Regions from separate parts of the Acetobacter sp. JWB genome, predicted to be linked through region 2. Evidence: riboswitches for the same ligand, from Rfam matches in the RefSeq annotation. Region 2 holds a riboswitch; each other region holds the start of a gene.
The links. Region 2 has a riboswitch for cobalamin ahead of DS739_RS08045 (Rieske 2Fe-2S domain-containing protein). Riboswitches for the same ligand answer to the same signal wherever they lie in the genome.
Positions count from the first base shown of each region.

Region 1: it holds a riboswitch for cobalamin, as region 2 does, so the genes downstream of both, DS739_RS12315 (carbohydrate porin) here and DS739_RS08045 (Rieske 2Fe-2S domain-containing protein) in region 2, are expected to answer to the same signal.
Region 3: it holds a riboswitch for cobalamin, as region 2 does, so the genes downstream of both, DS739_RS02265 (TonB-dependent siderophore receptor) here and DS739_RS08045 (Rieske 2Fe-2S domain-containing protein) in region 2, are expected to answer to the same signal.

Region 1 covers NZ_CP030871.1:2,602,823-2,610,507, forward strand. Annotated here, with positions in the region: gene DS739_RS12300 (carbohydrate porin) at 1-948, shown strand, start outside; gene DS739_RS12305 (CbtA family protein) at 1,135-1,869, opposite strand; gene DS739_RS12310 (CbtB-domain containing protein) at 1,893-2,111, opposite strand; gene DS739_RS12315 (carbohydrate porin) at 2,258-3,850, opposite strand; cobalamin riboswitch at 3,969-4,189, opposite strand; gene DS739_RS12320 (LysR substrate-binding domain-containing protein) at 4,307-5,254, shown strand; gene gabT (4-aminobutyrate--2-oxoglutarate transaminase) at 5,415-6,701, shown strand; gene DS739_RS12330 (endoglucanase) at 7,067-7,685, opposite strand, start outside.
Region 2 covers NZ_CP030871.1:1,696,136-1,703,820, reverse strand. Annotated here, with positions in the region: gene DS739_RS08070 (LysR family transcriptional regulator) at 1-674, opposite strand, end outside; gene metF (methylenetetrahydrofolate reductase [NAD(P)H]) at 897-1,949, shown strand; partial or broken gene DS739_RS14645 (epoxyqueuosine reductase QueH) at 1,861-2,519, shown strand; gene DS739_RS14170 (hypothetical protein) at 2,716-3,204, shown strand; gene DS739_RS08055 (methionine synthase) at 3,224-4,255, opposite strand; gene DS739_RS08050 (DUF1852 domain-containing protein) at 4,283-5,266, opposite strand; gene DS739_RS14575 (hypothetical protein) at 5,512-5,640, opposite strand; cobalamin riboswitch at 5,624-5,856, shown strand; gene DS739_RS08045 (Rieske 2Fe-2S domain-containing protein) at 6,183-7,277, shown strand; gene DS739_RS08040 (hypothetical protein) at 7,274-7,675, shown strand.
Region 3 covers NZ_CP030871.1:478,474-486,158, forward strand. Annotated here, with positions in the region: gene DS739_RS02260 (Na+/H+ antiporter) at 1-1,430, shown strand, start outside; cobalamin riboswitch at 1,483-1,718, shown strand; gene DS739_RS02265 (TonB-dependent siderophore receptor) at 1,854-4,028, shown strand; gene DS739_RS02270 (ABC transporter substrate-binding protein) at 4,028-4,939, shown strand; gene DS739_RS02275 (iron ABC transporter permease) at 4,936-5,949, shown strand; gene DS739_RS02280 (ABC transporter ATP-binding protein) at 5,943-6,704, shown strand; gene DS739_RS02285 (beta-N-acetylhexosaminidase) at 6,782-7,685, opposite strand, start outside.

The DNA.
Region 1 (7,685 bases), 910 kb from region 2:
CAGGATCTGGATACCGAGTTCCTGATCAGTGATTACGGGGCGTTGTATCTGAACTCCAACTTCGGCTGGCCCATGGCGCCATCGGTCAACCTGTATGCGGGTGGGCCATCCTGGCCGCTCTCTTCCCCCGCCATCCGTATCCGTTACCGTCCAACAGATAAGTTCACCTTCATGTTTGCCGCAGCGGATGATAACCCGCCGGGCAACCGCAACAACTCCTTTGGTATTCAAAACGGGGGCAACAGCGCAGACCCCACCAACCAGAATACCCATGATGAGGATGGCGCCAACTTCAACATGGGCACTGGCGCCCTGCTGATTACCGAACTGCAATATGCCCTCAACCCCCAGCCTGATGACATGTCACATGTCACCAAGGATCCCGGCCTGCCAGGTATCTACAAATTGGGTGGGTATTACGATACCGCCAAGTTCCCTGATTATCGTTACAACAATCAGGGCAAGCCACTGGGGAGTGCGGCTGACACCACGGGCATTCCGCGGTGGGATCGGGGCAACTGGATGGTCTATGGCATTATTGACCAGATGATCTGGCGGCCCTCGCTCCAGTCTCCGCAGTCTGTGGGTGTCTTTGCACGCGCCACGGGTAATGGTGGGGATCGGAACATGATCAGCTTTGCCATTGATGCGGGTATCAACCTCAAGGCTCCGTTCAAGGGGCGTGACAATGATACGGTGGGTCTGGGCTGGGGCATTGGCCGGGCTTCTTCTGGCCAGCGGCGATATGACCGTAACTCTGGTGCGCCTGTGCAGGGTAATGAAAACCATCTGGAACTCACCTATCAGGCGCAGGTCACGCCTTGGTGGGTCATGCAGCCAGACTTCCAGTATGTCTGGCACCCCTCTGGTGGTGTGACAGACTGGACAGGCAACCGCCTCGTCGGGAACGAAGCTATCTTCGGGCTCCACTCCAATATCACTTTCTAAAGACAATAAATAAAAAAGCATTTCCTGTATGTTAATGTTATCACGGCGCAGAACAATACAACATCAGGAAATGCTTTTTTAATGTGCATTATGCACAGAGAATATTTAGAAAAATCGTTTGCCTTATTAGGTTTTGTGGAAAAATTTTATTTCCCACAAAACCCATTCACACCGATCACTAAAAAATCAAGCAGTCTTGCGCACTGCACTATTGGACGATGGCAGACATTTTTCTGCCAGAGCACCAAAAACCAGCCCCAGAACTGACCACAAAACAATCTGCATCCCTATGGATGCTTCCCGAAAACGCCACAGCACAATAGCGGGAAAATTATCTGGCACTTCATTGATGTCTGGCAGGCCAAACTGCACTGCGGCAACAAGCGCAAGCCCAAGAACAATACTACATACCACAGCGTTCCAATACCCTATAACATTAGAAAGCGCCCGCCCTACCAACAGAGAAATCATGGAAATTGCAATGGAAAGGCCAACCATTGCAAAATACATTTCCGTCCGCAGGCCAATGGTTTCTTCCTGACCAACTGCGGGTGGGTTCGGCGGATATTTCAAATCTGGTATCAACACAAACGTTAAAAACCCAACACTGGCAAGCAACAAAGCCATGCTGCGTGGGCTTAATGCTGCAAGGCGTTGGTACGCAAATGCGAAAACAATAGCAAAAATACCGCCATATGCTGCGCCATACATGAGTACAGCAGTAAGCAGCCCCCAAGATGCCTGCACGCTACGGCTTACCAGTTCAGGTTCTGGCGCCGCACCTGCGGCAGCATCCTGCGCAGCTTCAAACGCAATAGCTAAAGCAACCTGCGGTTCACCAAAAAATTTTGCAAATACAAAAGAAAGCAATGCAGCCAGAATGCCCGCGACCATGCCGCGGGCTAAAAGACGACCAACCATGAGTAAAACTTTCTTTTAGTGCCTTAGTGGCAGGGGAAACCAAGCAGGTGGCGGCCATCATGCACAAATTCATGCACGGCATGCCCGGAAATTAGGGAAGTAGCGCCCTGCTCTGCACCCACAAAGTAGATCAGCAGTGCAGAAACAATCAGACCGAAAACAGCCCAAGGCAGAATGGCGCGAACCGGAATGCTCTGGCCCGCTGCCGCAACCGGCATAGCTGTATGAACAGATGTGTTCATGATGTTGTATCCTTTATTTAACAGAGCCCACCGTAGCAGGCACAAAAGAGTTTGAAACAGAACGTCATGGTTTGGTCGGCCCTCATCATAGAATGACAAAGCCTAACAGCAAGGGCATTCCGAACACGCCTGCTGCTCCCCCGCCCCTAGAAAGTGATATTGGAGTGGAGCCCGAAGATGGCTTCGTTCCCGACGAGGCGGTTACCTGTCCAGTCTGTTACACCGCCAGAGGGGTGCCAGACATACTGGAAGTCTGGCTGCATGACCCACCAAGGCGTGACCTGCGCCTGATAGGTGAGTTCCAGATGGTTTTCATTACCCTGCACAGGCGCACCAGAGTTACGGTCATACCGCCGCTGGCCAGAAGAAGCCCGGCCAATGCCCCAGCCCAGACCCACCGTATCATTGTCACGCCCCTTGAACGGAGCCTTGAGGTTGATACCCGCATCAATGGCAAAGCTGATCATGTTCCGATCCCCACCATTACCCGTGGCGCGTGCAAAGACACCCACAGACTGCGGAGACTGGAGCGAGGGCCGCCAGATCATCTGGTCAATAATGCCATAGACCATCCAGTTGCCCCGATCCCACCGCGGAATGCCCGTGGTGTCAGCCGCACTCCCCAGTGGCTTGCCCTGATTGTTGTAACGATAATCAGGGAACTTGGCGGTATCGTAATACCCACCCAATTTGTAGATACCTGGCAGGCCGGGATCCTTGGTGACATGTGACATGTCATCAGGCTGGGGGTTGAGGGCATATTGCAGTTCGGTAATCAGCAGGGCGCCAGTGCCCATGTTGAAGTTGGCGCCATCCTCATCATGGGTATTCTGGTTGGTGGGGTCTGCGCTGTTGCCCCCGTTTTGAATACCAAAGGAGTTGTTGCGGTTGCCCGGCGGGTTATCATCCGCTGCGGCAAACATGAAGGTGAACTTATCTGTTGGACGGTAACGGATACGGATGGCGGGGGAAGAGAGCGGCCAGGATGGCCCACCCGCATACAGGTTGACCGATGGCGCCATGGGCCAGCCGAAGTTGGAGTTCAGATACAACGCCCCGTAATCACTGATCAGGAACTCGGTATCCAGATCCTGCTGCCCGATCTTGACGTCCAGCTTGCCATCCAGAAAAGACTGTTGGTACCACAGCTCGAACAGACGGGTGGAACGATCGGCCTCAAACCCGCTGACGGGGTTGAAGTTGGCCAGATGATCCTGCGAGATAGAGCGTCCACGCAACTGAAGGGCGCTGACATTGAACGTGCCGCCCTTCAGGCCGATCAGCTTTTCCAGATCCACTGTCAGGGTAGGCATGGTTACCCCATCATAGGCAGGGCCGGTGCCTGATCCACTGGCGCCATCAGCCCCCGAGGCCGAGCCCCCCGTGGCGTTGCCCCACAGCTCATCTATTTCCTGAATGTCAAAGCTGATACCGTGTTTGGCCATCCAGTCTCGCGCGCCCCACATGTTGCCCAGCAGGTGGTCGCTCATGTCGGGTGTGTCATCGCCCTTTTTCTCGGCAGCCGCATCTTCGGATGCGCGTTGGGAATCCCGCACCGTGGCCGGGTCAATCTGTTCAATCAAAGGCCCAGAATTGCCTAACCGACGACGATCCTGCTCAATCTGCGTCTCCTCACCATGCGCTAAGGCAGGCAAGTTGCCCAACACACCTCCGGCCAGAAGCAAGCAATGCAGAGAATACGGAAATTTCTTCCAAGTTCTGTTTGTAAAGATAGGCATTGTTACGCTTCACCGTGCAGCGTGAAGGCAAAACAACAGGAAGAATTAACGGAAAAACCTGCCAAAGGCAGAGGAGTAAGCATAGTACACTATCCACCTCCGATTCCCTCGCCCGGCGGTTAAACAAGACAACAACGGCAGGTCTCCTGACTTGCGGGTCATCGCACGTTACTCAGCCTTCCCGATGCTACCATCAGTGGCTGCCACTTTAAAGCGACCAAGGAGTAATATGCTCTCCGCCTACAGTTGCGAGGGCAGTTGCCGACTTGGTTCTGATACAGAACCTCCGGCATTCCCTTTCAAACCCGCTTGCGCGGGACCGTTGCAAGATGGCGCAACCCTTACCTTATTTTTGCCTCACATTTCAATCTTTGCCTGAATTGCATGGATAACTCTTGCCAGCAGCCGCATTTTAACCCACCAGTTCCTCCACACTTTACCCCTGACTGGCGGCTTATGGACCAACGATACCGCATTCCACCTCTTGCCATGCTCAACGCCTTTACGGCGTTTGCACGCACAGGCGGAATTAGACGCGCCGCAGCAGAGCTGCGTGTGGATCACGCAGCCATCAGCCGCCATATTCGAGATCTGGAAAATATTCTGGGCACCCCTTTGCGGGATAAGGAAACAGGCACCCTTACATTAGCAGGCCACACCTATTATTCCCGCATAACCCCACTATTAGAAGAACTGGCCACAGCTACGGCAGATATTCGCAACCATACGCCGCCCCTTACCATTACCTGTGCGCATGGTTTTGCTTACCATTGGCTGCTACCACGGCTTTCCACTTTTCGGCGCGCACATCCTCAACTAGAAATTATGCTACGCCCGGTAGATGCCAACACGGCGTTCCATGTTACCGGCGTGGAAACAGATAATCATGCTCATATCGGCTATGTGCGAGATGATGCGCCGTTAGCAGAACCCCGCAACACACGCAGCATGATTATTGCCCGGCCTGATGTTTTTCCGGTAGCTGCCCCCCTCTGCCTGACAGAACTGGGAGGACAGCCTCGCACAACAGCAGATTTACTCCGCGCACCCTTGTTGCAAGAAGAAGATGAAGCCGAATGGAAACTTTGGTTTCATGCGCAGAATGTTGCCTGCACAAAACTGCCTGCCGCAACGCGCCTTTGGCAGGCCCACATCACACTGGCTGCTGCCCGCGCGGGAGAAGGAATTGCTTTGGGCAATATTTTCCTGCTGGGGAATGATCTTGAAACAGGCCATCTGGTGCGGGTGCAACCAACGCAAACCCCACTGCGAGAAGTGGCTTTGGGGGCTTATCTTCTGCGCGCGTCCACAGCCACGTGGGAGAAAAAATCCCTCATCACATTCCGAAACTGGCTTTTGGAACAGGTGGAACTGGAAACACAGAACACCCCCTCTCTGCCCTAATGGCAGCTAAGCATTGTGCGGAACGGTATATGTGCTCTGAAAGAGCGGTGACCTTTTATCACCACAGAGGCAACAAAAAATCTCCTCCCCCTCCTGTGTGAAACATTTTACGGAACAGAAATAACTTTGCCCGCAACATAGTTCCCGGGAGCCCGTATTAATGGCCACGAATAAAGACCTTCTGAACCGCCGCACCCATGCTGTGCCACGCGGTGTTGCCACCTCCACCCCCGTTTTTGCAGATCGCGCAGAAAATGCTGAACTATGGGATGTGGAAGGCAAACGCTATGTTGATTTTGCAGGCGGCATTGCCGTTCTGAACGTTGGCCACCGCCACCCAAAAGTGATGGATGCTGTTAAAAAGCAGCTAGATCGCTTTACCCACACAGCTTTTCAGGTTTCTGCTTACGAAGCCTATATTGAGCTGGCCGAAAAGCTGAACGCCCGCGCCCCATTTTCTGGCGATGCCAAAACCATTTTCTTCACCACGGGTGGAGAAGCAACAGAAAACGCCGTAAAAATTGCTCGCGCTGCAACGGGCCGTAACGGTGTCATTGCGTTCTGCGGTGGCTTCCATGGCCGCACACTGTTAGCTTCTGCGCTTACGGGTAAAGTACTGCCTTACAAAGCACCTTTTGGCACGCTACCGGGTGAAGTGTACCACATCCCCTTCCCCGATAATCATGACATCACGGTGGAAGACAGCTTGAAAATGCTGCACTTCCTATTTGCGGCTGATATCTCCCCCAACAATGTAGCTGCTATTATTATTGAGCCCGTGCAGGGGGAAGGTGGCTTCCGGGTTGCCCCTACAGCACTGCTCAAGCAGCTTCGCGCTATTTGTGACCAGCACGGCATCAAACTGATTGCCGACGAAGTGCAGAGTGGTTTTGCCCGTACTGGCAAGCTGTTTGGAATTGAACATTCCGGCGTAGAACCAGATCTGGTGTGCATTGCTAAATCTCTGGCAGGTGGTTTTCCACTTTCCGGTGTGATTGGCCGTGCAGAACTGATGGATTCTGTTCCTCCGGGCGGTTTGGGCGGCACATATGCAGGTGCCCCTCTGGGTTGTGCAGCAGGTTTGGCCGTGCTGGACATTATTGAGGAAGAAAAGCTGCTTGACCGTGCCAATAACATGGGTGAACGCCTGAAGGCCCGTATTGCAAGCTGGCATAAGCGCACAGATATGCTGCCTATCAGCATGCCGCGTGGGCTGGGCGCAATGGTTGCTTTTGATATTCTGGAACGCCATGCGGGTGTGGAACAGCGCAAGGGTTTTGGTTCCAAACTGTGTGCCCGCGCCTGTGAAAAAGGTCTGATTTTGCTGGCATGTGGTGTGCAGGGCGCAACAATCCGTATTCTGACACCGCTGACCGCATCTGATGAACTGGTTGATGAGGGTCTGGATATTATCGAACAGATTCTACTGGAAGACGCAAAAGCCTGATCTGCATTTTGTTGCAGTATTTCAAACAAAAAGGCGGCCCTTCCCGGGTCGCCTTTTTTGTTCTGTTACCAATTTATAGCATTCATAAGGAGTCACCCTAAATGTAATGTCATAGTCAGGCCATCATTCCTGCTTATTCTTAGAAATAATGACTAAGAAAAACAGGAGGCCAGAATGACAGCATTTGGTGCATATTGGCTGCAAATACAAAAATCTTTTCGCAAATTACTTCAAGCTTTACTCAATTTAAAAATGCGTAAAGCATCACATATCAAACATTAAGCCTTTCTGTTTCCATCAAAAATAACAAAAAAGCCCGCCTACCATCAAAGGTAGCGCGGGCTTTTTTGTGCCGTTATGCAGCGTTATTTTTTATCGTCAGAGAACGTCTTCTGGCCCCACCGGCCAACATCGTGCGCAGCGTTCTCTGTGCCTTCCTTGGTTTTGTTCCAAACGCGCTCTGTCCCTTCACTTGTTTTGTCCCAAGCTTTGCGAGAACCATCCTTGGTTTTGTCCCAAACCTTGTCCGTACCTTCGCTCGTCTTGTTCCAAACTTTATGAGAACCTTCCTTGGTCTTGTCCCAAGTTTTTTCGGTTCCTTCGTGGGTTTTATCCCACGCGTTATGGGTGCCTTCTTTGGTCTTATCCCATGCCTTTTCACTGCCCTCGGAGGTCTTGTCCCAAGCTTTGCGGGAACCGTCCTTGGTTTTGTCCCACACTTTTTCTGTGCCGTTGCTTGTCTTTTCCCAAGCCTTGTTCGTACCTTCCTTGGTCTTGTTCCAAGCATGCTCGGTCCCTTCGCGGGTGTTATCCCACGCGCGGCCCAGCACACCTTCTTCAGCGTGAGCGCCAGGCAGGCTCAGAGCAAACATGGCAGCACCCAGCAGAGTTGTAGCGGCCGTCCGAAAAGAATAATTAGACACGAAATACATCCTCTTAAGTGAAAACCTTATCATTAAAGGTAAGTATTCAAAGGCTTTATGG
Region 2 (7,685 bases):
TCAATCTGCTTCTGCTGCCGTGGTCCAATTCCCGCTGGTTGCAGAAACTGCGTGTAAATATCGAGCCGTTCAGATGGAACTGGATAGGTAATCAATGTTTCGTCTGCCAGTTGTTCCGGCAAGACAAATTTGGCTTTCCGAAGAGGATGTTCGGGGCCGACAGCCAGAACCAATTCATAGTCAAATACTGGTGTGAATTTGAGACCGGGTTTGTAAAGTGGATCAGGGGTCACCAGAATATCGATTTCATTACTGAACAGTGCGCCGATCCCGCCGAACTGGAATTTCTGTCGCACATCCACATCGACCTTTGGCCATCTTTCCAGATAGGGTGAAACGACTTTCAGAAGCCACTGATAACAGGGATGGCATTCCATTCCGATGCGCAATGTACCGCGCCCGCCATTTGCGAATTGTTCAATACGGCTTTCCGCCAGTTCAAACTGAGGGAGCAGACGGTTTGCCAGAGACAAAAGCCATTCACCAGCCTGCGTAAGAACAAGGGATCGCCCCTCCCGCCGCCATATCCTGACACCAAGCTGCTGTTCAATCTTGCGGATAGAATGGCTGAGTGCTGGTTGGGTCAGATTCAGACGCGCTCCGGCAGCCGTCAGCGAACCTTCCCGTGCAACTTCCCGAATGATTGTTAGATGGCTGCGTTCCAGAATGCCCATGTTTTGTCCGATAAATGCACGAAATTCATATAGCCATAAAAATATATCATTTCAGTTCATTTTTATAAACTTCTACTATGAAGGATCAATCATTCATGCGGATGCAGACCATGGTCTCCAACGACATTCACGACCACTTTCACAGTGGATCGAACGGTGGCTTCAATCTTTCTCCCGACATTTTCAAGGAAAAGTTGGACGCGGTGAGAACTTCCGGCTGACATGACAGGCATTTTGAGCACATGGCTGTCGGAAAAGCGTATCGACAGACTGTTGTCGTGTAATTCCGAAACCCCAATTCTGTCCTTCGAGTTTGTCCCACCGCGAACTGACGCAATGGAGCAACGACTTTGGCAGTGTATCCGGCGTTTGGCACCTCTCGCACCCCGCTCTGTCTCAATCACTTATGGGGCTGGCGGAACCACGCAGGTCGGCACTCTTTCCACGGTGTTGCGTCTGAAGCGGAATACAGACCTTATCCCCGCCGCCCACCTGACTTGTGTCGGTGCGCCCCGCGAGGCCGTAGATGATCTTGCCCGTTGCTATCGGGATGCTGGTGTTCATCATATCGTGGCCCTGCGTGGCGATCCTTCCGCAGGCGCTGTTGATGATAGTCCGCGACCGGGTGGCTATACCTATGCCAGTGATCTTGTTGCCGGTCTGCGTCGTATCGCGGATTTCGATATTTCTGTCGCCGCTTATCCCGAAACCCATCCTACAGCGTTAAGCCCGGAAGCTGATCTGGATAACCTCAAGCGCAAGCTTGATGCGGGGGGCACGCGGGCCATCACGCAGTATTTCTTTGATAGTGAAATTTATCTGCGTTTTCTGGATCGGTGTCTGGCGGCCGGAATTACTGCCCCCATCATTCCTGGCATTATGCCGGTTTCAAATTACGAGCAGATCGTGCGCTTCTCGGCTGTGTGTGGGGTAACTGTCCCGGCATGGTTGAGGCATCTGTTCGATGGGACGGCGAAGAATCCTGAACTTCGTCGTATCGTTGCCAGTATGGTGGCGGTGGAACAGATCCGTACCTTGCAGACCTATGGGATTAACGAGTTTCATGTCTCCACGTTGAACCGTGCTGACCTGACGTACGCGATTGCCCATATCCTTGGGGTGCGTCCGATGCAGACGAACGCATCTCATAATGTGACAGGCCTTTTGGAAAAAACGGAAGTCTCCGATGAACGAGAAACCCCGGCAGATTTTGACTCCACCGCATGGGCACAGGAAGGTGCTCCTCCATTCATGCTGCGCACCCTGTTCGGGTGAGGTGATGGAGGCCATGACCGCATCGGGTATCGACTACACGATCTTCTTCTACAATCCGAACATCCATCCCGAGCGGGAATATCTTCTTCGCAAGGACGAAAACATCCGGTTTGCTGATAAGCATGGCATCCCCTTCGTCGATGCCGATTATGACAGGGATAATTGGTTCGCCCGTGCGAAAGGCATGGAATGGGAACCGGAACGCGGTGTGCGTTGCACCATGTGCTTCGATATGCGCTTCGAGCACACAGCGCTTTACGCTCATGAGCATGGTTTTCCGGTGATGACCAGTTCACTCGGTATTTCACGATGGAAGAACATGGCGCAGATCAATGACTGCGGCCAACGCGCCGTATCCCTTTATGAAGGACTTTCCTACTGGGATTTCAACTGGCGCAAAGGGGGGGCTCCGCGCGAATGATCGAGATTAGCAAGCAGGAGAAGTTCTACCAGCAGGAATATTGCGGCTGCGCCTATTCCCTGCGTGATACCAATGCTCACCGCCGCAGTCAGGGGCGTTCGCCGATCGAGCTTGGCAAGCTCTATTATGGAACTGATGATGAGGCCTGATCACACACAAGATGACGAAGCTTGTTTGTTCGGTGAAGTTCCACCCACTACGACACGTGATAATAAACCACAGCACGAACCAGTTCTGAGATGTGATGAACCGGAGGACAGCATCCCTGATGAGGAAAGTCAGTTCGGGTGTCCGTGTTGTGTAAACCCGTGGTTCCGTTGATCTGGACAAAATACTGTTTGAACGGTGAAACGACCCATACATCATGCCCTTGTCAGAGATATTCTGTCTTATCTCCATGCACCTGAACGTCTGGCCCTTTCAAAGGGCGAACGTCTGACGCGATTTGTGGATTTTCTTTCAGAACATCACAGGATTATTGTTTGCCGAAGGCAGGAATGTCGGAAACGACTGCGTCGGTTCGAGCACATTCTGGACATGGCGTGCCCCACGACCAATAAAGCGCGCGATATTGGAAAACTGATCACGACAGTGGAGGAAATCTGCACACGCCCTTTCACACCAGCCACTCTTCAGGATGCTTTGGGAGTTTCCAGTCGGGAACGTATCAGATGGACGCGTGACGGCAAGCTTCGGCCGATTGGAACGAAAATGATAAAGGATCGAGGGCGTTTCTCGCTGGCTTTATACAGCGCGGAAGACGTGGTGAGACTGCTGATGTCTCCGGAAATTCTGGCATCATGGAGGGCAAGACCTGTGTCCTGCCGTCCATGATAGAAACCCGCAGAGCTACCTAGCCGGCCGAAAGTTCTTTTCGAACAATTTCCGCACCTGCGCCCAGAGCATCCAGTTTTCCACGCGCTACATCACGCGGTAACGGTGCCATACCGCAATTGGTGCAGGGGTAAAGCTTGTCAGCATCAACAAACTGAAGTGCTTTTCGCAGAATATCGGCGACTTTTTCAGGCGTCTCAATGGTTTTGGTGGCCACGTCAATGGCGCCAACCATGACCTTTTTTCCACGAATGAGTTCGATCAGATCCATTGGAACGCGGGAGTTCTGACATTCCAATGAAATCAGATCGATATTGGATTTTTGCAGTTTGGGAAAGATTTCTTCATACTGACGCCACTCTTCCCCAAGAGCATTTTTCCAATCGATATTGGCTTTGATGCCGTAACCATAACAGATATGAACTGCTGTCTCGCACTTCAGCCCTTCAATAGCTTTCTCTAATGTGGCAATGCCCCAGTCATTGACCTCATCAAAGAAAACATTGAAGGCGGGTTCATCGAACTGGATGATGTTGACACCAGCCGCTTCCAGTTCTTTTGCTTCCTGATTGAGAATTTTGGCAAATTCCCAGGCGAGTTTTTCACGGCTTTTGTAGTGGCCATCATAGAGCGTGTCGATCATCGTCATGGGGCCGGGGAGCGCCCATTTGATAGGTTTCTTTGTCAGGGTGCGTAAAAACTTTGCATCCTCGACAAAAACCGGTTTTTCACGCGCTACGGCGCCGACAACGGATGGTACGCTCGCATCGTAGCGGTTGCGAATTTTGACTGTCTGACGGTTCTCGAAATCGACACCACTGAGATGCTCAATAAAGGTCGTGACGAAATGCTGACGCGTCTGCTCGCCGTCACTGACGATATCAATGCCAGCACGGTTCTGATCGTCCAGCGTCAGGCGAAGCGCATCCTGCTTACCTTCGACCAGCTCTTCCCCCTGCAATTTCCAGGGGGACCAGAGTGTCTCAGGCTGTGCGAGCCATGAGGGTTTCGGCAGGCTGCCAGCCGTTGAGGTGGGGAGGAGTGTTTTCATGAGAGGTAACCTTGTATTTCTGATGGATCAGGCGACGTAACCGGCAGACCATTTTTCGAGAATGTCGTGATATGGCTTGATGAAATGCTCGTCCGTATAGTGTCCCTGTGAGATCGCCAGTTGTGTACGTTCCTCCCGATCGTAGACAATGCGGGTGTTGGAATAGTCCTGATGTTTTAGGCTCGGTTGATAACAGTCAGCCGCGGCAGAATTGGCATTGTAAATTTCAGGACGGTAAATTTTCTGAAAAGATTCCATCACGCTTATGGTGCTGATCAGTTCAAGAGCAGAGTAGTCAGACAGCAGATCACCAAAAAAATAGAAGGCCAGTGGCGCAGCACTATTGCGCGGCATGAAATAACGAACTTGCATTCCCATTTTTTTAAAATACTGGTCTGTCAGAGAAAATTCACGCTGTTCATACTCAACGCCGAGAACAGGATGCTGATTTTCCGTTCGATGATAGGTGCGATTGGTCGAGACACTGAGGCAGATAACCGGTAATTTTTTAAAATTCTGCTTGTAAGCAGACGAGTTCATAACGCTTTTAAAGAGATTTCCATGTAGGTCTCCATAATTATGGGGAACACTGAATTTGGCTTTTTCTTTATTGTAAGCCGGTAACAACACGCTGAAGTCGTAATCCCGCACGTACGAGGAAAAACTGTTTCCGGCGAGGCCCTCTATCCGTTTGTCGGCGTTTTTATCAACAATTGTTGTGTAGAGGACTTCGATCAGAGGAAAGCTACCGCTTTTGCCTGCAAAGGCGAGATCCATCTCCACAGAAACGATTTCAAGTTCAAGAGTGTAACGATCTCTGTTGGCATTATCCCAATGCGCCAGATCATTGAACCGGTTGTCTATCATCCGCAGGACATTGCGCAGGTTTTCCTGACGGCTTTTCCCTCTCGCCAGATTGGCAAAATTGGTTGTAAGGCGGGTTCTGTCGGAAGGATGATAGTTTTCATCGAAACGAAGCCGATGGATACTGAATGTCGAATCCTGAATCATTGTTGTTCTGCATTCCTATTTCCACCGCAAACCAGAATGCGGGCACGGGGGCATGGCGTCCCCAAGTTTGTCTTCTGAGTTTTTTAGGCGGTGGTGGTCATCGTCATGGTAGCTTTATGCCTGAACGAACCCGTGAGCAGAAATGATTTGATTTCATCAATACATCAATATTGTTCATGGACTAATGTGGCTGCATTGCCTCAGGAAAAGACGCAGTCAGAAACTGATTGGCGTAATGTTTGTTTTCAGGGCATCAGCTCAATCCGGTCTCGGTCTACATGCGAAAAACTGATATCTGCCTTTCGCAGCTCCAGAATGTTCCAGCTTGCACGTGGGATGCGTTTGGCGGCATGGTGCAGGAGCAAACGCTTCAATGGTCCCGCGCGAGCGGGTTAATAGGGAACTCCGTTATGTTCTGGTCAGACAATCGGCCGGAAGCAAAGTCGGAGGCTGCTCCCGCAACTGTAGGCGGTATGCCGCTGGTTCGTTCACTTTGAACGTGGACCACTGTTCTCATAGGAACGGGAAGGTTGGAACCAGTTGGCCATGATCCGTGAGCCAGGAGACCTGCCATTGCTCAGCCACCAACCGTCGGGCGGGATGACCGAAGGAAGGAGAGAATATATGCCTGTCTGCCTCATGCCTCGGTCACTCCTGATGAATCAGGCGATGGACTCTTTTCAGGTCAGGGGGGCTTACCCCATCATTTCTGGCCGATATACAAATGATGCTTTTGTGCTGCAAACAGCATTAGTTCGTTAGACACTTCAGAGTCAGTCACCGGACAATCATGCATTCTGTCCGATAATTGATAACGGGTACACTTGCTCAGACAAAATGTGAGAGACGACACGATGCTCCATGACGAGGGATTGTATTGTTTCCTTTGCGCTGAGCCAGTTGAAAAGCCGAGGCAATGGAAAACGAACTTCACCAAATTTCAGATCATTCAGCGTGCGTGGTACAGATTGATTTAAGACGTGTCAGAACCAATCCGAACTTTTGGTATCCTGTCGCATGGTCCCGTGAATTGGGACGGGAAAAGGCAATCGATGTCCGGTTTGCAGGACAGCATATCGTCGTCGTGCGCCCCAAAAGCGGCATTCCTTATGCTCTGGATGGCCTGTGCGCCCATCGGCAGGTTCTGCTTGGCAAAGGAAACGTCCATGGTGACCTGATAAGCTGCGTTGCTCATGGTCTGAGATATAACCGGCACGGCCAATGTGTTTCGCCGAATGTTTCAGCCGAAGCGCAATGTCTGCGTCTCAAAAGTTGGGCCTGCCGCGAAAAAGATGGGCTCATTTTTGTTTTCATGGGAGACCAGTCTCTTGCGGCGACGACCGCGCTTCCTGATTTTCCAAGGGTGAGAGACAGGCGCTATCGCACGCGGCGCTTCGGGCAGGTGGTGAACTGTCATTACAGTTTCATGCATGAAAACCTGATGGATATGAATCATCAGGTTTTGCACAGTCGGTTGGTCGGGAAAATGAAGCCTCGGTTCCTCGGAATGGATCACGGAGAGGATTTTGTGGAGGCCCGCTACACCTTTGCACGAACCGGCGGCAAACAGCCTTTGAGCGAGGCGCTGATCTACGGCCAGAGACGCCGTGATGGTCGGGATTTTGCCTACCGGGATGTCATGACCATCAGGACACAATATCCTTACCAGATCCTGCGTATTGAAACGCAAGGGAGTGAGGAACCCGTGATGGAGTTATGGATCTCTTATGTGCCGCAGGATCGTGAGGAGCTGACCAACCGTGTTTTCGGTTTGTTGTCGATCAAACGACTGAAAGTGCCTTTTTTACTGGATATTGCCTGGCCAATACTGGTCGCATTCACGGAGCGCGTCTTCTTTGAAGATCGCGAGATTGTCGAGCTGGAACAGGCTGCATGGAAAGACCTCGGTGGAGATCACAATCGGGAAGTCTTCCCGGTTATCAATCAACTTCGTGATCTGCTCAGGCGATGTGGTCAGGCGCCAGAGAGTGTAGAAAAGGCGGCCCCATGAGATTGCCTTTTATCGCGCCACCTTCCCATGCTTTTCATCCTTTGCTGGAAAAGATCATTCTTCTGGCGCCTGATCGAACCTGTATAATTTCCTTGCTGGGAACAGATGCTGCTTTACCTGAAGAAGAACAATTGCAGCAGAATGGCTATGATCTTTTCCAGATGACTGTTTCCAATCTACCAACAGACCATCAGATGCGTGGTGACTATCTGGAAGCACATTTCAGGCCGCTTCTCGATACAGCGATAGAAATGGCGATGGCGCTGACTGACAGGCCAGCGCACGTGCCGGAAGCAAGTTACGTGCAAACCTATATAGCGGTTCAGAATCTGATTGGTGCACAGAAAGCTGCGATGGATCTGTATTGTCGTGTGCAAGTTGAATTTATGATTTCTTGAACAGTGTGAA
Region 3 (7,685 bases), 1.2 Mb from region 2:
CGCTGGTATGTGGCTATGCTATTCATTGGATTGTGCCAGAACTGGGCTTGCCCATCTGTTTTACGCTGGCGGCAGCGCTTTCCCCCACAGATACGGTAGCTGTTTCCAGCCTTATTGAAGGGCGCAAAGTTCCCAATCGGTTGTTGCAGATTTTATCTGGTGAGGCCCTGTTTAACGATGCCTCCGGCCTTGTGTGCTTTCGCTTTGCCATGGCCGATGCCCTTACGGGGGAGTTCTCTTACAGGCAGGCTTTTGGCACGTTTTTAATGGTGGCGCTGGGCGGCTTGCTGGTGGGCGCTGCGGTGGCATGGCTGACTGTTAAGCTTAACCGCGTGCTGGTGCGTCGTGGGTATGATGATTCGCAATCCCAAATCATCTTTGTGCTGCTCTTGCCATTTTTAATGTACGCAGCGGCGGAAGCGGTGGAATGTTCGGGCATTCTGGCCGCCGTGGCAGGCTGCATGGTGCTTAAACTTTCCGGTATGATAGAGGATACCGCCACCTTTACCCGCCTACAGGCCACAACCGTATGGAACATTGTCAGCTACGTTTTTAACGCGCTTATCTTTTTGTTTCTGGGCTTGCAGTTGCCAGAATTGCTGCAACATGGCGTGGCGTTGGGCCATAAATACGATGTGGCTTTGTGGCAGGTTAGCCTGTTTGTGGTGCAAATATACGCCATTATGCTGGCCATGCGGTTTGCAGGCGTATGGACATCCGTTTTTGGCCGTTGGGTGGTGGCGCGTATTGGCAGCCTGCCGTTTGAACCCACGGGCTTTGCAGGCAGCTTGTTGCTGACATTTGCCGGGGTGCGCGGGGCCGTTACGCTGGCGGCTGTGCTCTCTCTGCCAGAAGGAGCGGATGGCACAGATGCCTTTCCCATGCGCGATGCCGTGGTGGTGGCGGCTACAGGTGTAATTGTGCTTTCCCTGCTGGCGGCCAGTGTGTTCATTCCTCTGTGCCTGCGTTTTTTACCGCACGAAACGGTGGATAAGAATGCGCAGGAAGAAAACATGGCCCGCCAAAAACTGATACGCGCAGCCCTTGCAGTGCTTACAAAAGCGCGCACGCAGCCGCCTGCGCCCAACCCAAAGGGCACAGCACTGGCTAAGCCGGAGGGGCAAGGTGCCGCAGATGAAGCCCTGCGTCAGGAGGTGATAGACCGCCTCTACCAACTGTATCACAGCCGGTTGGAAGAGGAGGATGAAACGCCGCGCATTACGCCGCTGGATCGTAACCGGGCATTGCGCCATGCGCGTATGGATCTGGCCCTGCGCCTGCAATTGCTGCGGGCAGAACGGCAGGCCATGCGAGATATGACATCGCGCAGAGAGATCAATGACCAAACAGAATGGAAGCTCCAGCAGGAACTGGATTATGAGGAGCAGGTGATCCGCTCGCAGTCTCAGCGCCTCCCGCGGGAGGCCTAAAGCCCGCCTGCCAAACGTGGCGTGCTTTTGTTGACAAGCCACCTCCAGCCTGTAAACCACACCGCATGATGGTTTCCCCTTAGGGGAATGAAAAGGGAACCGGGTGCCCGCGCCGTTGCCTGCAATGGTTTTGCGATATTCCCGGGCTGTCCCCGCAACTGTAAGCGGCATGGATGTGCACGCACAGCGCCTTACGCGCTGGCCCACTGGAACAAACCTTTCCGGGAAGGGGTGCCACAACCGAAAAAACCGCAAGCCAGGAGACCTGCCATCAGCACACAGTTGCAGACGGGGCATGTCAGCCGGGGTGTGCTGGCAGGTTGGGCTAGCGGTCAGCCTATGGGGTGGTTTGTGCCCCTGTGGTGGAAAAAGCCGGGCCAGGTCTCGTGGCAACGCTGTTAAACCGCGAGATTGCCTAAAGCCATGCGCCTTAAAACCCTTTTGCTTACCGGCTCATCTTTGCTGCTGGTAGAAACCACCGCCGTTTGGGCGGCAGATGCCCCAACCCCCGCCACATCAACGGGCAAAAATACTGTTGCCACCAAGGCGGCAGCAACACCAGCTACCACCGTTCCGGCGCCACAAAATGCGCCTGTTTTGGCCGGGGTGGAGGGCACGCAAGCTGTGCAAGCGCGCAGCGCACAGGCGTACCCGGATTACATTACGGTTAGTGCCGCACGGCGGCCCATGCGGGCAGATGAAATTGGCACGGCCATGACGATCGTGACAGAAAAGCAGATACTCACCCAGCAGCGCCGCACGTTAACAGATATTCTGGCCCGCCAACCGGGGCTGAATGTGGTGCGTTCGGGCGGTTTTGGGGGCACCACCTCTATTTTTATGCGTGGCAACAATGCCAACGAGGTAAAAGTGCGGCTGGATGGCATGGATATTAACGATGGCAGCTCCACTTCTGGTGCGTTTGATGCCGCGCAGTTTGTAACCGATGGCATGGGCCGCATAGAAATTTTGCGCGGGCCGCAAAGTGGCCTGTACGGGGCGGATGCCATGGCCGGGGTGATTGATATAACCACCGCGCAAGGGCAGGGCAGGTTCACCCCTTTTGTGCGGGTAGAAGGTGGATCTTACGGCACGTTTAATCAGGTTATGGGCGCGCGCGGCAGTAAGGGAAAGTTCCATTACAATGTAGAGCTTTCTCATTACCGGCAGGATGGCTTTCATGAAATCCCGCGTTATATCGGGCGCTATTTTGGCGCAGATAAGGAGCAGCGCCACCGGGGGGATAGAAACGATAACCGCTCCGCCAATATTCGCCTTGGCTATGATGTGACGCATAATTTTGATCTGGGGCTAACGGCCCGGCTGATCCAGAGCAATCTGCACACCTACAGCAGCTATAATATGGAAGATGAATATTACAGCCGCTTGGGATATTACGGTGATGTCAGCAGCGAGCGTGAACATACCACGCAAAATCAGGCCATTGTGCGGGGCACGGCGCATTTGTCCTCATTTGGTGGCAGGTTCGATCAGGTCATTGGTCTGGGGTATATGACAGGCCGCAGAAGCTGGACAGAAACCGGCACCACGCTGGAAGGCGATGCCTTGCAGTATGATCCCACATATTACCGCACCAGCCGTATCAAGATAGACTGGCACGGCACCGTCAATCTGGATAAATACGGATCTCTGCTTGTGGGGGCAGAGCATTTTCATGACACGTTTAATTCCAACCAAGGAAATAGCGCGCCATCTTCCACGCCGTTCAGCACCAGTGCGGGCATGGATACCACGGCAGGGTATGGGCAGTATCAGGGTAACTGGAACAAGATTTTATATGGTGCGGCCAATATCCGGTATGACGCCAATTCCCGCTACGGCAATTATGTGACGTGGCGCGTGGCTCCGGCCATTCATATTCCGCACAGCGGCACGGTTATCAAGGCCAGTGCAGGCAGTGGCTTTCATGGCCCTTCATTGTATCAGCTTTTTGCCAACCAGATTTCCACCAGCTATGCAGAAAAGGGGAACCCCAACCTGCGGGCCGAGCGCCTGATAGGGTATGATGTGGGCGTAGAACAAACCTTGGCGCATGACAAATTGCATTTTGGGGCCACATGGTATGAAAACCACGTGCGCAACCTTATCCAGTCCGTAAGTTCTTACGAAAATTATTACTCCACCTATTCCTACAATAACGTCGCCCGTGCCCGCATGTATGGCGTGGAAGCGTATCTGGATTGGAAAGCGCTGGATACGCTGGATTTCAACCTGAACTATACATGGACCCACGCGCGAGATGCCTCTACCGGGCAAGAACTCCAACGCCGCCCGCAGCACAAGTTCAATTTCAACACCACATGGCAGCCGGTGGATGGGCTCTCGCTTTCGGGCAATATTCTGTATGTCAGCGGCGCGCGTGATGTGCCTGTTATTTCCGATACGTACCAGTATTGCAGCACATGCGGTAAAGATCACGGATATTTCACCATAGATCTGGCGGCCAGTTATAAAATCAACCGCTATGTAACAGTGTTTGCGCGGGCAGATAACCTGCTGAACCGCCAGTATGAAAGCCCCATAGGCTACCTTCAGCCCGGCCGCGCAGGCTATGGCGGCTTTACGCTGAATTACTGATGCAGCTTTCCGTAATCCTCCGCCGGGTGGGTATGTGTGTACTGGGTGCAGCCCTTGCGGTGCCTGCGCCGGGGGCAGCACGGGCAGAGCGTGTGGCATCGCTTAACCTGTGCACAGATCAGCTTGCCCTTATGTTGGCAGACCACAAGGATATTATAGGTCTTTCCACTTTGGCGCGGGATTGCACGGAATCTGTGTTGTGCCAGCAGGCGCAGGACGTGCCGGTGTTGCAATCCACGGCGGAAACAGTGTTGGCCGCCAAACCAGATGTGGTGCTGGCAGGCCGCTTTACAGCCCGCTTGGCTGTGCGGGCTGCAAAGGAGGTAGGGGCCAAAGTGCTTACGCTTTCCCCCGCATCCTCCTTGGCGGATATTCCAGACCAGATCATGCAAGTTGCCAATGCGGTGGGGCACCCCGAACGCGGACGGCAGCTTGTAGCGGCATTTCAAGCCCGGTTGGCGGAACTTGCTACCACCCGCCAACTATCAGACCCCATAGCCGTGGTGTATGAGGCCAATGGCTTTGTGGTGCACGCCCATAGTTTGCCCGATGATGTGCTGGCTCATGCCGGTTTGCGTAACTTTGCCACCACGGCAGGCACGCCACCTTTGGGCGGGCGCGTACCGCTGGAAGTGCTGTTGGCTTATCACCCAGATTTACTGGTGCGCGATCCCTCCGGCCCCGGCCATTCTCTTGCACAGGCCATGCTGGCCAACCCGGTTATGCTGGCCATGTTTGCGCCGCCACATGTTGTGGATGTGCCAGCGCGCCTTTGGCTGTGTGGGTTGCCACAAACGCTGGATGCCGTTGCCTCATTACGTCACGCGCGGGATAGCATTGTGACTGATGGCGCAAAGAATTTTCAAAACCCACCCATTACGCAGCCTACGGTAAAGGAAACCCAACCATGAAGCCCTTGCGCCCCGTTGTGCTGAACACGCTGTTGGTGGTGCTGGTGGCTGTTATGGCTGTGGCCTCTTTGTGGTGGGGGGAAAGCAGCATTAACGTGCCAGCAGCCTTGGCAGATTGGTGGGCCGGTGCGCATTCCATAGGTGCGGTTATTATGGGGCAGTTGCGCCTGCCGCGTATGTTGCTGGCCCTTATGGTTGGCGGCACGTTGGGGCTAAGTGGTGCGGTGCTGCAAGGCTATTTGCGCAACCCGCTGGCTGATCCGGGGCTTTTAGGTGTTTCTGGTGGGGCAGCCCTTGGGGCTGTTTGTGTGTTCTATACAGGGCTTTTTCAAATAGCCTCGGCTTTGCTGCCTTTGGGTGGTTTGGCCGGTGCATTGGTGACGGCCACGTTGCTTGTGGCGCTGGTGGGGCGTGGTGGCGCATTGGTGCTGTTGTTGGCTGGTGCGGCAGTGAGCAGTTTTACCGCAGCCCTTACCGCACTGGTGCTGAACCTGGTGCCCAGCCCCTATGCTACGTTTGAAATCATGCACTGGCTTATGGGGTCTTTAACAGATCGCACCCTTAATGATGTGCTGCTGGCCTTGCCCGGCGTGGTGGTGGGGTGTGCCCTGCTTATGGGCTGTGGCCGCGCCTTGGATGCCCTAACAATGGGGGAGGACGTGGCCCAAAGCCTTGGTTTTCGGCTTGGTGGTGTTGGGGGCGTGCAAATGCGCGTGGTTGTGGGCACTGCATTGGCTGTGGGCTCTTGCGTTGCGGTTTCTGGCGCTATCGGGTTTGTGGGGCTGGTGGTGCCGCATTTGTTGCGGCCTTTGGCGGGGCATCGGCCATCTCGGCTTATGGTGCCAGCATTTTTGGGCGGGGCTGCGCTTTTGCTGGCGGCAGATCTGGCAGTGCGGCTTATAGCCGGGCGCACAGAATTGCAGTTGGGTGTGGTAACGGCCTTGGTGGGGGCGCCTGTGTTTTTCCACCGTGTTATCTTGTTTAGAAAACGGAACATGCTGTCATGTTAAATGTGCAGAATGTTGGGTTCAGCATAGAGGGCGCGCAGCTTCTCCAAGCTGCCACTGTGCAATTTGAGGCGGGAAGCGTAACAGCATTAATAGGCCCAAATGGTGCTGGCAAAAGTACGCTGTTGCGTATTATGGCGGGCTTGTTACCCGCCACGCAGGGGCATGTGGTGTGTGATGGCGCGCCTTTGCAACAGCTTACATTGGCCCAGCGTGCGCGGCTTATGGCGTATATGCCGCAGGATGTGCCGCCATTTCCGCCCATGCCAGTGCGGGAGGTGGCATCGCTGGGGCGCTTGCCTTATGGGGAATCTCCCACACAGGCCTTGCATCATCCGGCAGTGGCGCAGGCTTTGGCGGAAGTGGGGTTGCTGGGGTTGGCGGATCGCCCAGCCAACCAACTTTCTGGTGGAGAGCGTGCACGGCTTATGCTGGCGCGTGCTTTAGCGGTGCAGGCCCCCATTTTGCTGGCGGATGAACCCGTAGCCGCGCTAGACCCTGCCCATGCCTTGGCGGTTATGCAGGTGTTTTGCAAACTGGCGGCACGGGGCACGTGCGTTGTGGTGGTGTTGCATGATTTGTTGCTGGCCACACGTTTTTGCAAAACCTTGGTGCTCATGCAGCAGGGCCGTATTCGGCATACCATTCCCCCTACCAGCCTGACAGATGAGATGGTGCGCCAAACTTACGGTGTTACCACGCGGCGGGTAGAAAACGCCGTTGTACCGTGGGATTTATGCACGGCACAGCCAGAGTAAGCAGAGTAGCGTTTTTACACGTGTCCGTGCAGCCATACAGACATATGCTGCGGTAGCGCGTTTGTAAAAATGCGTTCTTAGGGCAGGGTTAATCCACCTTCGCGCGTTACCAAGGCTTCCACACCCGGTACAATACGCTGGATTAAATCTCCCGCAGGTTGGGGTGTATTGGTGACAACATGGATGGAGGATGAAGCTGCAATGTCCTTGCGCGCTGCATCCAATGTTTCCCGCGCCTGTTCACGCCATCCGGGTGTGCGCTCTGTACCCAGTGCCGCCAGCCCGGCACGGGCAAGGGCGGCCAACCGGGTAGATGCCGCTAGTGCGGGTGTAAGCGCAGCATGGCGGGCTGCAACCTGATGAAACGCGGCATCATTATCCGCCCAGATGGTGAGTTGCCGTTCCAGCTCTGGCTTGAGTTCCACCTTGCCGTTTACAAAGGCAGCAGCCTCGGCATTAAACCTTTCAGCCTCAAAGCTATCTGGGCTGGCAATGTCTGATGGGGTATTTAAATCCTGTTCCGTGGCCGTTTGCTTATGGCGGATTTGTAAAAATTTGTGGTTATGGGCGTAATTGCGTACGGGGGAAACAGCACTTAGCAGCACACGCGGGGCTTGTGTTTCACCCGCGGCAAGGCGGTCTAGCAGGGCATCGGCATCTTCGCGGCTTTTCAGGCCCATAAGATCCAGTTTATCCTGAGTCATCGCCAGCCTGCCATACAGGGTTTGAGGCACGCAGTTTTGTGGAGTAGACCAAAACCGCTCCGCCACGGCGGCCATGCGGGGCCATAGGCGGGCATCCAGCATGTCTTCATCCACCACTTCTGTCCACAATGCGCCTTCGGCCCCCAGTATCAGGGTTTTTTGCTGCTTTGTTAATGGGGGTACGGGGGCATCGGGTTTGGTGTCTGTGGGGGTGGCAATGGTGCCGCCGGGGCCAGTTGTTTGGGCTGCGGCCTGTGCCTCTGCGGCATCCTTGCGG